DNA from 2 places in the Novosphingobium pentaromativorans US6-1 genome. Region 1 is predicted to be linked to the other one. Evidence: predicted binding sites of a transcription regulator. Region 1 holds the regulator's gene; the other holds the start of a gene.
The links. Region 1 encodes LexA, which represses DNA repair genes until DNA is damaged. Its sites were predicted from a motif close to GTTCCNCNCTTGTTCT; they were not measured.
Positions count from the first base shown of each region.

Region 2: the regulator LexA is predicted to act here: its motif matches at 4,415-4,430, upstream of JI59_RS05050 (S24 family peptidase).

Region 1 covers NZ_CP009291.1:647,587-654,795, reverse strand. Annotated here, with positions in the region: gene trpE (anthranilate synthase component I) at 1-77, shown strand, start outside; gene JI59_RS02995 (phosphodiester glycosidase family protein) at 74-859, shown strand; gene JI59_RS02990 (anthranilate synthase component II) at 856-1,440, shown strand; gene trpD (anthranilate phosphoribosyltransferase) at 1,437-2,426, shown strand; gene trpC (indole-3-glycerol phosphate synthase TrpC) at 2,475-3,263, shown strand; gene moaC (cyclic pyranopterin monophosphate synthase MoaC) at 3,450-3,932, shown strand; gene JI59_RS02970 (molybdopterin molybdotransferase MoeA) at 3,932-5,155, shown strand; gene lexA (transcriptional repressor LexA) at 5,240-5,935, shown strand; gene JI59_RS02960 (ComEC/Rec2 family competence protein) at 6,005-7,209, opposite strand, start outside.
Region 2 covers NZ_CP009291.1:1,091,025-1,098,233, forward strand. Annotated here, with positions in the region: gene JI59_RS05035 (DEAD/DEAH box helicase) at 1-1,388, opposite strand, end outside; gene JI59_RS05040 (class I SAM-dependent DNA methyltransferase) at 1,394-4,147, opposite strand; gene JI59_RS05050 (S24 family peptidase) at 4,507-5,151, shown strand; gene JI59_RS26105 (thermonuclease family protein) at 5,163-5,588, shown strand; gene JI59_RS27305 (DUF5818 domain-containing protein) at 5,579-5,887, shown strand; gene JI59_RS05060 (DUF6961 family protein) at 5,887-6,084, shown strand; gene JI59_RS05065 (hypothetical protein) at 6,118-6,357, opposite strand; gene mobF (MobF family relaxase) at 6,430-7,209, opposite strand, start outside.

The DNA of each region.
Region 1 (7,209 bases):
AAGCCAAGTCCGGCGCCCTTTTCGCTGCCGCGCGCGAAGCGGTCCGTGTCGCAGGAGAGCCGGGCTTCGGGCAGTGACCCGTACGGCGCCCGCCCTGCTGCTGGCGCTGCTGCTCGCCGCCTGTTCTTCGGGCGATGCGAAGCAGGAAGCCGCGGCGCCGCCGCCGCCGCCGTGCGAGGCCGCCAGCTTCGAGGGCGCATCGCTCACCCATTGCACCGCAGAGCCGGGCCGCCACACCATCCACATGGTTCTGGGCCCCAAGGGTGGCGTGCCCTACCGCAGCCTTTCCCAGCTCGCGGTCGACCGGCCGGAAATGAGCCATGAAGTCGCCTTTGCGATGAACGGAGGCATGTTCGACGAGAAAGGGCAGCCGATCGGCTACTACGTCGAGGACGGGAATCGCCTGCACACGCTCAACCGCAACGAGGGCTACGGCAACTTCCACCTTCTGCCCAACGGCGTGTTCTATGGCGATACCGACGGCCACTGGGCCGTTCGCACCAGCGAGGACTTTGCCCAGAGCGTCTCGCACCGCCCGCAGTTTGGCACCCAGTCGGGGCCGATGCTGGTCATCGCCGGAAAGCTGCATCCCCGCATCGCGCCCGACGGCCAGTCGCTCAAGCTGCGCAATGGCGTGGGCGTCGACCGCGACGGAAACGCGCACTTCGTCATTTCCGACGAACCGATCTCCTTCGGCAGGCTCGCCCGCTATTTCCGCGACGCGCTGGACTGCCCCAATGCGCTGTTCCTCGACGGCAGCGTTTCTTCCCTGTGGGACCCGCACATGGGCCGCGTCGATGGCGGACCTCCGCTCGGCCCCTTGATCGTCGTCGAGAAAAGGGCAAAGGGCAAATCATGATCCTCGTCATCGACAACTACGACAGCTTCACCTGGAACCTCGTCCATTACCTGATGGAGCTGGGGGCAGAGGTCGAAGTCGTGCGCAATGATGCGCTCTCGGCCGGACAGGCGATTTCGAGCGGGGCGCAGGGCTTCCTCATCTCGCCGGGGCCATGCACCCCGAACGAGGCAGGCATCAGCCTCGACCTCGTCGGTGCGGCGGCCGATGCCGGAAAGCCGCTGCTCGGCGTGTGCCTGGGCCACCAGTCGATCGGCCAGTACTTCGGCGGCAGGGTCGTGCGCGGCGGGCTGATGCACGGCAAGACCTCGCCGGTGACGCATGACAATACCGGCGTGTTCGAGGGGCTGCCCTCACCCTTCACCGCGACGCGCTATCACTCGCTGATCGTCGAGGACATTCCCGAGACGCTGCTGGTCAACGCCCGCTCCGACGATGGCCACGTCATGGGCTTCCGCCACGCAAGCCTGCCGATCCACGGCGTGCAGTTCCACCCGGAAAGCATCGCCACCGAGCACGGGCACGACATGCTGGCGAACTTCCTGCGCCTGTGTGGCATCGAGACCAGGGCCGTCGCATGACGCTGCCCGATCCCAGCCATCCGATCGAGGAAGCCGAAGCTGAAGCCGCCTTCGCCGCGATCCTTGACGGCGACGTGCCCGAGGCGGACATCGCCGCGTTTCTCGTCGCACTTTCCGAGCGGGGCGAGAATGCCGGCGAGATCGCGGGCGCCGCACGCGCCATGCGGGCACGGATGATCCCCATCGTCGCCCCCGCCAATGCCATCGACGTATGCGGAACCGGCGGTGACGGTCATCACACACTCAACGTCTCGACTGCCGTATCGCTGGTCGTTGCCGCCTGCGGCGTGCCGGTCGCCAAGCACGGCAACCGCGCGGCCAGTTCCAAGGCGGGCGCCGCCGACACGCTCGAGGCGCTCGGTCTCAATCTCGACCGCGCCGTGGAAACCGCCGAGGCGACACTGGCCGACCTTGGCATCTGCTTCCTCTTCGCCGCCCGCCACCACCCGGCGCTTGGGCGGTTGATGCCGCTACGCAAGAAGCTGGGGCGCCGCACGATCTTCAACCTGATGGGCCCGCTTGCCAATCCGGCGCAGGTCCGCCGCCAGCTCGTGGGCATCGCCCGGCCCGCCTACGTGCCGATCTATGCCGAGGCGATCCTTCGCCTGGGCACCGAGCATTCGCTCGTCGTCTCCGGCGATGAAGGCCTCGACGAACTCAGCCTTGCAGGCGGCAACGAAGTTGCGGAAGTGACCGGCAGCGAACTGGCCATGCGCCGCGTTTCGCCCGCCGACGCGGGGCTGCCAGTCGCGCCGGTCGATGCCATTCGCGGCGGCGATCCGCAGTACAACGCCCAGGCCCTGCGCCGCCTGCTCATGGGCGAGGCGGGCGCCTATCGCGATGCCGTGCTGTTCAACGCGGCCGGTGCGCTTGTTGTCGCCGGTGAAGCAAAGACCTGGCGGGAAGGCGTCGAGGAAGCTGCCGAGGCCATCGACAAGGGCCTCGCCAATGCCCTGCTCAACTGCTGGATCGACGCGCTCAAGTAGCGCCGCTTCCCGCCCATACCGAACCGCATCAGGCACCGAAGGCCCGCCATGTCCAACAAGCTCACCGAGATCTGCGATACCAAGCGCGAGGAAGTCGCCGCCCGCAAGCCCCTTGCCTCGCTATCCGCGCTCGATGCGAAGGCTGCCGGCCAGAGCGCGCCGCGCGGCTTCGAGGCGGCGCTACGCCGCAAGGCCGAGAGCGGGTTCGCCCTCATCGCGGAAATCAAGAAGGCCAGCCCGTCGAAGGGCCTGATCCGCCCGGATTTCCGCCCGACCGAACATGCCGTCGCCTATGAAAAGGGCGGCGCGGCCTGCCTCTCGATCCTGACCGATGCACCTTACTTCCAGGGCCATGAGGACTATCTCGTCGCGGCGCGCGCCGCGGTCTCGCTGCCGGTCATCCGCAAGGACTTCATGGTCGATCCCTGGCAGGTCGCCGAAGCGCGTTCGATCGGGGCCGACGCCATCCTCATCATCGTTGCCGCGCTGGACGATACGCTGATGGCCGAGATCGAGGCGGCCGCGCTCGAACGCGGCATGGACTGCCTCGTCGAAGTCCACGACGAGCATGAAATGGAGCGCGCGGCCCGGCTCAAATCGCGCCTGATCGGCGTCAACAACCGCGACCTCAAGCGCTTCGTCACCGACATCGCCACGACCGAGCGGCTCGCCCCGCTCGCACCGGAAGGCACGCTGCTCGTCAGTGAAAGCGGCATCAACGGCCATGCCGACCTGCAGCGTCTCTCGCAGTGCGGCGCGCGCACCTTCCTCGTTGGCGAAAGCCTGATGCGTCATGACGATGTCGAGGCGGCAACGCGGGCGCTGCTCGAAGGATAAACTTCGGGCCGATGGCATTCGCGAAGCCCACCCTGTCCTACAGCCGGGAAATCTGCCATCCATGGGGCATGAGCGCGAATGTACCCGGCCCCGAAACCGCACGCTTACCGGTCCTGCGAGGCCGCTCCGCTGGCGCTTCTGGACTGTGTAAACCGTGTAAACCTCATCAGGATTTCAAGGTCTGAGATGAACAAGAGCCTCACGCACATCGATTCGGACGGGACGGCGCGCATGGTCGATGTCGGCGCCAAGGCAGAGACGCAGCGGCTCGCCATTGCCTCGGGGCGGATCACGATGTCGGCCGAGGCACTCGCGGCGATCCGCGCCGGGGATGCCCCCAAGGGCGACGTGCTGGGCACCGCGCGCATCGCCGGGATCATGGCGGGCAAGCGCACCGGGGACCTGATCCCGATGTGCCACCCGCTCGCCATCGATGCGATCAATGTCGATTTCAGCTTCGAGGACGAAGCCGTCAGGGCCACGGCGACGGCCTCGCTCACCGGCAAGACCGGCGTGGAAATGGAAGCCATCACGGCCGTTTCCGTGGCGCTGGTGACGATCTACGACATGGCCAAGGCGCTCGACAAGGGCATGGTCATCGGCGACATCCGCCTGATCGAGAAGCGCGGCGGCAAGTCCGGGACCTGGCGCGCGGAGGACCGGCACTGATGGCAGGTCCCGCGCCGATCCCGCTCGAAGATGCCCAGGCCCGCCTGCTTGCACTGGCCGAAGCACTAGCGGTCGAGCGCGTCGACGTCGAAAGCGCGCTGGGCCGCTTCCTGGCCGAACCGCTGCTGGCGCGGCGCACCCAGCCTTCCGCTCATCTCTCTGCGATGGACGGCTATGCAATGATCGAAGGCGACCTCACCGGGCCATGGCAGGTGATCGGTGAAAGCGCCGCAGGCCACCCCTTTACCGGCACGCTGCAAAAGGGCGAGGCCGTGCGGATCTCGACCGGCGCGATCATGCCCGCCGATGCCGGCGTCGTGATCCTGCAGGAAGACCTTGGGCGGGAAGGCGACCGCATTACTCTCAGCGGCGATCTGCCCGAACCGCCGCACAAGCACATCCGCCCTTGCGGGATGGATTTCACGGCGGGGCAAGAAGTGCTGGGCGAAGGAGTCCGCATCGGCCCTGCGCATATCGCGCTGGCCCTCTCCGCGGGTCATCGCCACCTGCCGGTGCGCCGCATGCCGAAAGTCGCGGTGATCGACAGCGGCGATGAACTGGCCGCCGATCCGGAGACCTGCCCTGCGCACCAGATCCCCGCGAGCAACGGCGCCATGCTGGTCTCGCTGGTCAGCGCCCTGCCGGTCGAGGCGCAGCGAATCGGGCCCGTGACCGACACGCTCGATGCGCTGATCGGCGCTTTCGACGAGGCCGCCGATTGCGACATGATCGTCACCAGCGGCGGAGCCTCGGTAGGCGATCACGATCTCGTGCGCCCGGCTCTCGAACGCTGGGGCGCAAGGCTCGACTTCTGGCGCGTCGCCATCAAGCCGGGCAAGCCGATCCTCGTTGCCACGCGCGAACGCAGCAGCGGCGGCACGCAGATCATCATCGGCCTGCCGGGCAATCCGGTTTCGAGCATGGTCACCGCCTATCTCTTCGTCCTGCCGATGCTGCGCGCAATGCTCGGAGCAAACCGTTCGCTGCCAATGCAGATCTCGACCGTTCTGGACGGATCTCTCAGAGCCATCGGCCACCGCCGCGAATTCCTGCGCGGCTACTGGAACGGCGAGAGCGTGGCGCCCATGACGCTGCAGGACAGCGGTGCACTCAGCGCCCTTGCGGCCAGCAATGTGCTGATCGATCGCCCCGCGCATGCACCGGCCGCCACGCCCGGAGACACGGTGCGGGTGTTCCTGCTCGAAAACGGCGGTATTGCTTGACGTTCCAGAATCTGTTGCTTAATTGTTCTCTCATTGTTCACAAGCAGAACAACGCTCGGGGACGCAGAGAAAGAGGCAACGAAGATGTTGACGCGCAAGCAGCATGAATTGCTCAAGTTCATTCAGGTCCGGCTTGAAGAAAGCGGCATCTCGCCCAGCTTCGAAGAGATGAAGGAAGCGCTCGACCTCAAGTCGAAGTCGGGCGTGCACCGCCTCATTTCCGCGCTTGAGGAACGCGGCTTCATCCGCCGCCTGCCAAACCGCGCCCGCGCGCTGGAAATCCTGCGCCAGCCCGAAGACGTCACCAGCAAGCCTGCGACGAAGGCCGCCGCTCCTGCCGGCATAGACGCCCTTGCCGCACTCAAGCAGCCCGAACGCAAGCCTGAACCGGCGAACGACGTCATCGAAATTCCGCTGCACGGTCGCATCGCTGCCGGCGTTCCTATCGAGGCGCTCGAAGGCCAGTCGATGCTTCCGGTTCCGGCAGCCCTGCTCGGCTCGGGGGAACACTACGCGCTTGAGGTTTCGGGCGATTCGATGGTCGAGGCCGGCATTCTCGACGGCGACTTTGCCCTGATCCGTCGCACCAACACCGCACGCGACGGCGAAATCGTCGTCGCCCTGGTTCGCGGCGAAGAAGCGACGCTCAAGTATCTCCAGCGCGATGGCGGCATGGTTCGCCTCGTGCCCGCCAATGCCGCATACGAACCGCAGATCTACGGCCCTGACGAGATCGAGGTTCAGGGCAAGCTCGCAGGGCTGCTGCGCCGCTATCACTGAGCTTGCCCCGGGGAGGCGTGCCGCTCAGGCGTACTCTCCGGAAGGCGTACTCTCCGGACAGGGCCGAAATCACGGCCCGCGCGGGTTCCACCAGCCATGGCGGCCCTGCCCTGCCGCCACTGTTTCGACGGATTTGCCGCGCAGCCTGATGGCAAGCCCGCCGGTCCTGTCCAGCATGGTCCGGTCGGCCTTGAGCCAGCGCGGCTTGCAGCTCCATGGCAGCCAGCGATCGGCAACGACGATATCGGCCTTGTCGCAGGCCGCTGCCAGCGACCGCTCGGGCACCTGGTCGCGGCCTCTGGCGATCAGCAAGTCCCACGATCGACCGGCTCGATCGATCCGTACCGAACAGAAGTCGCGATTGCATCTCGAACCCGGCCACGATGCGAGGGGCGTCAATTCGCCTTCGATCCCTGCGAATTCGCGAAGATTGTCGCGCACATAATCGCTGCCGGTGTCGCGCAAGGTGACGAGCCCATCGCCGCTATCGTCGAGCAGTCCGACATGACGGCCATCGCCGGTCACGAGAATGTCCGGCGGCTCGAGCAGGATGAGCCAGACGATGCCGAAACAGGCGGGCACCAGTCCCAGCAGCCGCACGCGCCCGCTCCAAAGGCCGAGCCACAATCCGCCGGTTACGAACAGAAGGAAACCGCCCGTCCCCATGGCAGGCAGAACCGAAACGGCGCCCGGCAGCGCACTGATCTTGTGCGCGAGGCCAAGCAGTAGGTCGATGAACTGCCCCGCCAGCCACCAGAACGGCCCGCCCAGTCCCACAATGTCGCACAGCAGCGCGAGGGCAATGCAGGGCATGACCGCGAAAGTCGTAAGCGGGATCGCAAGCACGTTCGCAAGCGCCCCGTAGGCACCGGCGCGATGAAAATGGTAGAAGCCGATCGGCATCAGGACGACTTCGATCACGAAGCCCGTCACGAAGAGCATGACTACCTGGCGCATCAGCCGCGAGAGCCACGACTCCTCTCGCGGTGCCAGGAACTGACGCGCTGGCCCGGAGGTCGCCAGCGCCACGATGGCGAGTACGGCGGCAAAGCTCATCTGGAAGCTGGGGCCGGTCAGCGATTCGGGCCAGACCAGCAGGACAATGAAGCCGGCAACCGCCAACATCCGCAGCGAAAGCGCTTCGCGCCCCAGCGCCAGCGCGATCAGGACCAGCATCGCCCCGATGCAGGAACGGACCGTGGGCACCTGCGATCCGGTCAGCACAGTATAGGCGATCCCGGCCAGCGCTCCGCACAGGGCTGCCACGACCGGAA
Region 2 (7,209 bases), 440 kb from region 1:
ATATTAGTCTCGCCGGGCTTGTAGCCGTCTTCGCCGTAGTCGAACCCTTCCTTCGGCCCGGCATCCTTCGGCGTGAACTCGAACCGGGGCGCGAGCACCTGCTCCATCAGCAGGCTGGCAGCAATCGCCTTGAGGTAGTCGTTGATCGCATCGACCACGAGCGGATCGTCTGCCGCTGGCTCGGCAATCAGGTTGGTGAAGCGCGCCCGCGTCTTGCCGGGAGCGTCGCGGGTTGCGCGGCCGATGATCTGGATGATTTCGGTCAGGCTGGAGCGATAGCCGACGGTCAGCGCATGCTCGCACCAGATCCAGTCAAACCCTTCCTTGGCCATGCCAAGCGCAATGATGATGTCGACGAAGTCCCGGTTGGTCCGGGCTTTGGGCGATTTGAGCGAGGCCACGACCTTGTCGCGCTTGGCCGCGTCGTCGTCGACCAGGTCGGCCACCTTGATCGTACCGCCAGAAGCGGTGCGCACCAAATGGAAGCCTGTATCTGGATCGACGCCATGCCAGTCGCCGAGGTGGTTCATGATGTCCTCGGCCTCGCGGTGCTTGTCCTTGAGGCTCTCGCGCGAATTGACCGACGGAATGTGGACGATGGTCTTCACTGTCGGGTCGAGCAACGCTGAGATCTTGTCCGTGTAGCGGCCGATGTAAAAGCTGTAGCCGATGTCGAGCACCTTCAGGTGCTCATAGCCGTTGAGCTGCTCGTAATAGGTGTAGGTGACGGTCTCGAATTTCGCCTCATCTTCTGGCGCCAGCACGGGGATGGCATCGCCCCGGAAATAGCTGCCGGTCATGGCGACAATGTGGGCCTTGTCGCGCCCGATCAGCTGCGCAAGCTGGGCGCCAAGCCGGTTGCCAGCATCCGCCGAGACATGATGAAATTCGTCGATGGCAATGACAGTATCGTCGAAGGCCTCCACCCCAAGCTCGTCAAATGCGAAGCGGAACGTGGCGTGGGTGCAGACCAGCACCCGATCATCCCCGGCGAGAAACTCGCCGACGGCCTTGACCTTTGACTTGGCCACCTTGGGATCGTCCGCGCCGGGCGTGTTGCACAGGTTCCACTGGGGGGCGACCACCCAGTCGGCCCAAAAGCCGTGCTTGCTGAGCGGTTCGCTTGCAAAGCTCGCACCGATCGAGCGCTCCGGCACGCAGACGATCGCCTTCTTCACGCCCTGGTTTGTCAGCTTGTCGAGCGCGATGAACATGAGAGCGCGGGACTTGCCAGAGGCTGGCGGCGACTTGATCAGCAGGTACTGCTCGCCCCGCTTGTCATAGGCGCGGGCCTGCATCGGCCGCATGCCGAGTTCGTTCGCCCTAGCCGTCGCACCGGTGCCGGCGGGGCGGAAGGTGACCGTGGGAATGATATCGCCGTTTGCCATGCAGTTCAGGCCGCCTTCTTGCCGGTCATCTTGGTATAGAGCTCGAAAAGCTTCTCGAGCCGTTCGGTGTCGTTACGGAACTTCCGTCCAATATAGATCCGCTCCAGCACTTCGTCATTACGCTCATGTGCATGTCGAAGGTTGTCGGGCATCTTCGCGGGATCGTAGAGTTCGGCAATCGTCTTCGGGAAATGGGCCTCTCGCGCGAGAAGGATGTCCTCCGCGCAGCGGGTAAGGTCGGCCTTGCCTTGTTCAGTCAACGTGGTCGGTATCGGGAAAGTGTTCCATCCCATGGTATTGGAGTAGCGGTAACGCGTTTCCAACTTTCCGCAGACGGCGCCGACCCAAACGAGGTGCAGCCGGGAGGCTACAACTGAAAGGTTCCAGAGAGGCGCGTCGTAGATGGCGAGAGCCAGGTTAGATACCCGCACGTCCGGGGGCATCAACCCACACGGCAAATATTCACGACGTTCGGAAGAGACGCTTGGCACCACGATGGTGTGCCTGTTACCGATAATCGTCCGCTCGAACTTGTAGGGAGTGTCTAAACCGGCGCGCCCGCGTTCGCTACCGTTCAGCCGATACTCCCGGATCTTTGAAAGCCGTTCCGCGATCGGAGGAATTGAGAAAGCCAGTTCGGCCTGTTCGTCCGAAATCCAGAGGCAGTATCGCCGCAGGCCGTTAATGAATTCGGCCGAGCCCACGATCGGCCTAATCAGAGGCTTTGACTGCGGGTATTCATTCACAAGCGCTTGCATCTCGTCTGTCGAGAGCAAGAGGTTGCCCTGATCTCGCGGAATATTCCCCCCGAACATCACACCAACCTCTGAAATCGGCTCGGATGCCCTTGCCACGATGACGGTGTCGCCAGGCGACAGGTAGGGGTTGATGTTGGCAACCTCCTTTCGTGCCGCGTCGGAATAGATGAATTTCCGCCGTTCCTGGGCATCGGCGACGCCAACAATAATGCAGGTGACCTGCGCATTGCGGGCGGCGTTGTTGCCCCACATAAAGTTCTCGTGCGCAAAAAAGATGGCCTGTCCGTTGCCGAAAATCTTAGGCCAGATCAGCGGCACTTGAACCCCTTGGCAGATGGAGTTGGTGGATACGAAGGCAAAGCGTCCTCCGTGCCTGATGTAGTCTGACGCCTTCCAAAACCAGCCTGCTATATAGTCGACCGCGCGGACCTCCTGCTTTCCGGACTTAAAGGTCCGGAGATCGTCCTTCTGCTCCTTCGTCTGGTATTTGTCCCCAATATAAGGGGGATTGCCGCAGATGTAGGTCTCGCCGCCTTCATTCTCGAAGTCGATCTCAGACTGATCCAACGGTGTGCCAAACAGGTCATCGGCCTGCATACGGACCCCGGACCCGGCCGGCGGACAAAGTGCCAGCCAATCAAGTCGCAGCGCGTTCCCGTTCGTGATCCAGTTCTGGCTGTCGAGAGGAAGAAAATCGGCCAGAGCCTCCTTCTGCCCTCGATAAATCACGTCGCACTGGAACTCGGCGATAATCAGGGCCAGGCGCGCGATCTCGGCCGGAAAATCACGGAGTTCGATACCCCTGAAGTTGGTCAAGGGGATGGCCGACTTCCGGTTGGCGTCGCCTCGGCGCACGTTGATCTCGGCCTCGATCTCCCGCATCTGCTTGTAGGCAATGACAAGGAAATTTCCCGATCCGCATGCCGGGTCAAACACGCGGATGTGCGCCATGCGGTTGCGCAGATTGAGCAGTTTGCGGCCATTGTCGGCCGCGTCTTCGAGCGCCGCCCGCAGGTCGTCGAGGAACAGCGGGTTCAGCACCTTCAGGATGTTGGGCACGCTGGTGTAATGCATGCCTAGCGCGCCGCGCTCCTCGTCGTCGGCGACCGCCTGGATCATGCTGCCGAAAATGTCGGGATTGATCTTCTTCCAGTTCAGGTTGCCGATCTGGATCAGGTAAGCCCTCGCGATCCGGCTGAAGCGCGGCACATCCGTGTTGCCTGAGAACAGCTGGCCATTGACGTAGGGGAACACGTCCGCCCAGCGCGGCGTACCGGCTGCCTTGCGATAGCGCTCGTCCAGCTTACCTTCGTGCCGCGTGGGGGTGTCCATCGCCTGGAAGATCTGGCTGATGACCTCGTGTGTGTTGCTCGAATCCCGTGCGCTCATCTGCTCAATGGTCCGGGTGAACAATCCCTCACCGTTGAAGATGTCGGTATCCTCGGCGAAGAAGCAGAAGATCAGCCGGGCCATGAAGTGGTTCATGTCGGCCCGGCGCTCGGCCGTCGCCCACTCCGGGTTGTCCTTCAGCAGCTCGACGTAAAGCTTGTTCAGTCGGCTCGTCGCCCGAATGTCGAACGTACTCTCGCGGATCTGCTTGACGGTCGTAATGCCGGCAAGGGGCAGGAACAGGCCGAAGTGGTTGGGGAAGTCGGCAAAGGTACAGGCGACCGTTTCACCGGTATTGAGGTCTTCCGCCTGGAAATCCTCTCCATCGGTGGCAAGAATAAACTTGGCCTTGGCCGCGGCGGTCTTCGGACTTTCGCGCAGCGCCTTGAGCGCCTGGTCAACGGCCCCGACGTCACAGGTGGCGATATGGATGTTGCTACGCTGAAGCACGCCGCCCAGCAGATCGGACGCGTTTGAGGCCCCGCTACGCAGCTTCTTGAGCGTTGTGGCTTTATTTCCAAATGCTTCAAGGAACGCAAACGGGAACTCAGCCCGGTCAAAGGGAAGCTCCGCTAACTCCGAAATTGCCTGTTCGATCTCAACTGCATTCATGCGCCATCACTAGAACGTGAACGGGGGTGAGAACAAGCCGAGACCGCCTACGGTTCGCTTCTCGACGGCACGGTCATGAAGAGCTCTTCTCCATTAGAAATTGCCTCACCCGCTCCTGCGTCTTACGTCTCGGCCGGCGACCTTCGCGAAGATCCTGAACAAACCGTGGGTCCCCGACGGCCTGCCTACCAAACATGCTGGCCTTCGTACCGCTACGCGTCAAATAGCCCTCAATCTGGTCCAGGAGCTCCATCGCCTTCGACTCGCTTTCCGCTTGTGTTCTTGTTATGTTCTTATTAGGAAGGCTTCCTAGAGTCTAGGATCGAATTTCCTAGACGGATGCGATAGGACCCGCAGCGATGGAAGATGCACGCAAAGCCCTGGACGATCTGATCCAGCAACGAGGATGTAATTACTCCTCGATCTCCCGCCTTCTCGGACGCAACGCGGCCTACATCCAGCAATACATCCGCCGTGGCAGTCCCCGGCAACTGGACGAGCAGGACCGCTCCGTGCTCGCCCGCTTCTTCGGAGTAGACGAGAAGATCCTCGGTGCGCCCGAACGGCGATCCGGCCCGGTCGTCGAACTGGTCCATGTCCCGGTTCTCGATGTCGAAGCCTCGGCAGGGCACGGCGCTTTGGCCGAAATGGAATCCAAATGCGCCCAGTTCGGGTTCGACGAGAAGTGGCTGCGCCGTCTGACAGCAAGCAAGGCGACGAGCCTTTCGATCATCGCCGTGCACGGGGACTCGATGGAGCCAACGCTGCATGACGGTGATGAAGTCATGGTCGATCTCAACGATGGGCAGTCGCGGCTGCGCGACGGGATCTATGTGCTGCGCATGGATGACATGCTCAGCGTCAAGCGGGTGGCAATCGAGCCACAAGGCAAACGGGTCTCTGTGCTCAGCGACAATCCGGCCTATCCCAGCTGGCGTGGCCTGGAGAAGCGGACGATCAATATCGTCGGCCGCGTGCTTTGGTTCGGCCGCGCGCTTCGCTAGATAGCTCGCCAATGCTTGCCTTCCTCGCTGCCTCGATCGTCGCCGCCGGCCAGACCTTTACCTGCACGCCCACGCATGTGTGGGATGGCGACGGGCCCATATGGTGCGCCGAAGGCCCCCATGTCCGCATTGCAGGAATCGCCGCACGCGAAATGGACGGGACATGCCGGACCAATCAGCCATGTCCCGACGCGTCGGCTATCGAAGCGCGTGACGCTCTCGTCGATCTTCTTGGCGGCCCTCGCGGGACCATCTCGACAGGGCACGTCGTGGTTCGCGGACCGAGATTGACGTGCCGGTCGGAAGGATCGGCAGGCGGCAACCGGACGGCTGCCTGGTGCCGATTGCGGAACGGAGCCGATCTCTCCTGCTCGATGATCCAGACACGCACAGTGCTGCGTTGGGATCGCTACTGGAAAGGGCCTGCATGCCGCTAGGCCCGGAACTCTGTCTGACAGGCCGTCTTGCCGAAGGCCCCTTCGGACTTGAACTGCATTCGGGCGGCGGGGTGTGGGAGCTCGACACCGGGCGTGGAGCACGTCGGTTGCTCGGACGCGAAGTGGAAGTCTGCGGACGCCGCGCCGGGTTCAACGAGCTCATCTGCGATCAGATCTGGCCAGCAGGACAACCCCGCCCTCCCCGCTCCAAATTCAATATTGAACTTCTCCTGGCGTGCGGTGTCGTGGGCTACGGTTTGATAGCGTTCTTCCTCGGCCTTGTTGGACGTCTCGGCTGATGCTGAGCGATTGGGAACTCTGGGCCTGTGCCAACCAGGTCCTGAAGACCCATGGTGAGAATGCACCGCTTCATGTCGCCGAGCAGATCGGCGCGCTCGCGCTGGCAACGGACGAGGCGGGCATCGCCACTTGGAAAGCCATCGCCAAACGCGTTGCAGAGCTGATGGGGAAGGATCGCCCGACGCGCCTGCAATAAGCCAAAACGGCCTCAGCCAGGTCTCAATGCTGGTCAGCCCATCGGCGAGAGATCGCCCGGAAAGAGAGTGGGCTGAGAGCTCCTGCCTGCATTCGAGTCGCCTTCAATCTCCAAGCCCTGCATGCGCTCGACCAGATGGCGCGCGAGATCGACACGAGCATTACGCTGGGTTCGCGGGTCGTCAGCACCGAGCCCGACAAGCGTTGCTTCGGACGCAACCGCAAGCGCGACCTCGATGTGTGTGAACAGGATCTCATCGGCGATTCGGGACATAATCTGCATGAGAACAAAAACAGAACTCATAGTCAACCGGCGCCATATGGACCCATTCGGATCGCAGCTACGTCAGATCCCGATTTCGAAGGGCTTGGTGAGCGAGCGATCGAGTTCGGGCGGCTCGCGGGCCGGTTCTTGCGAACGATCAGGCGCCTTGCCCTTCGCCTGGCCCATTGCTGCCGCATCCCGCAGCTGATTGACCGTTTCGAGCGCCGAGCGTTTCATTCCCGGATTGCGCTCAACAGCTGCTTCGAGCTTGCCCGCATTGTCGACAAACAGGGTCAGACCATCGCGCAGACGGGTTATCGTCACGAGGAATGTCTGCTGGTTGGCAAGATTGCGTTCGCGGCTGTCCATGACGGCAATCCCGCGGTCGGAGGTCAGGCCCTGCGCCATGTGCGCGTTGAGCGCGTAGGCGAGGTCAAGACGCTCGAGCATGGGGTCGTCCAGCCCCAGCCGGTGTTCGGCGCCAAGGGAGGTTTTCACCATGACGCCCTTCGCATCAACCGCCACGATGCGCGCCTGATCGGCGTTGAGCAGTCCGCGCTTGTGATCCGTCGCCGTCCAGCGAATGCGGTCACCATCGTGGATTTCTAGTGGGCGAACCTCAAACAGACGCAGCGGATCCTGCTCACCTTGCGGTCGCATCTGGCTCGGCCGGAATTCAAAGCGCTTGCCCCGCTCGTTCTGCAGCATCACGCGTTCGCGGGTCGGATCGGTTTCGACCACGTCATAGCGGCCCTTCTGCAGCCCCTGCCCCCTTTGCCGGCGGTCGACTTCGAGCACCATGCCGGCCGCATAGCTGCGCGAATAGCGCATTTCCTCACGCGTCAGATTGACGCGCGACAG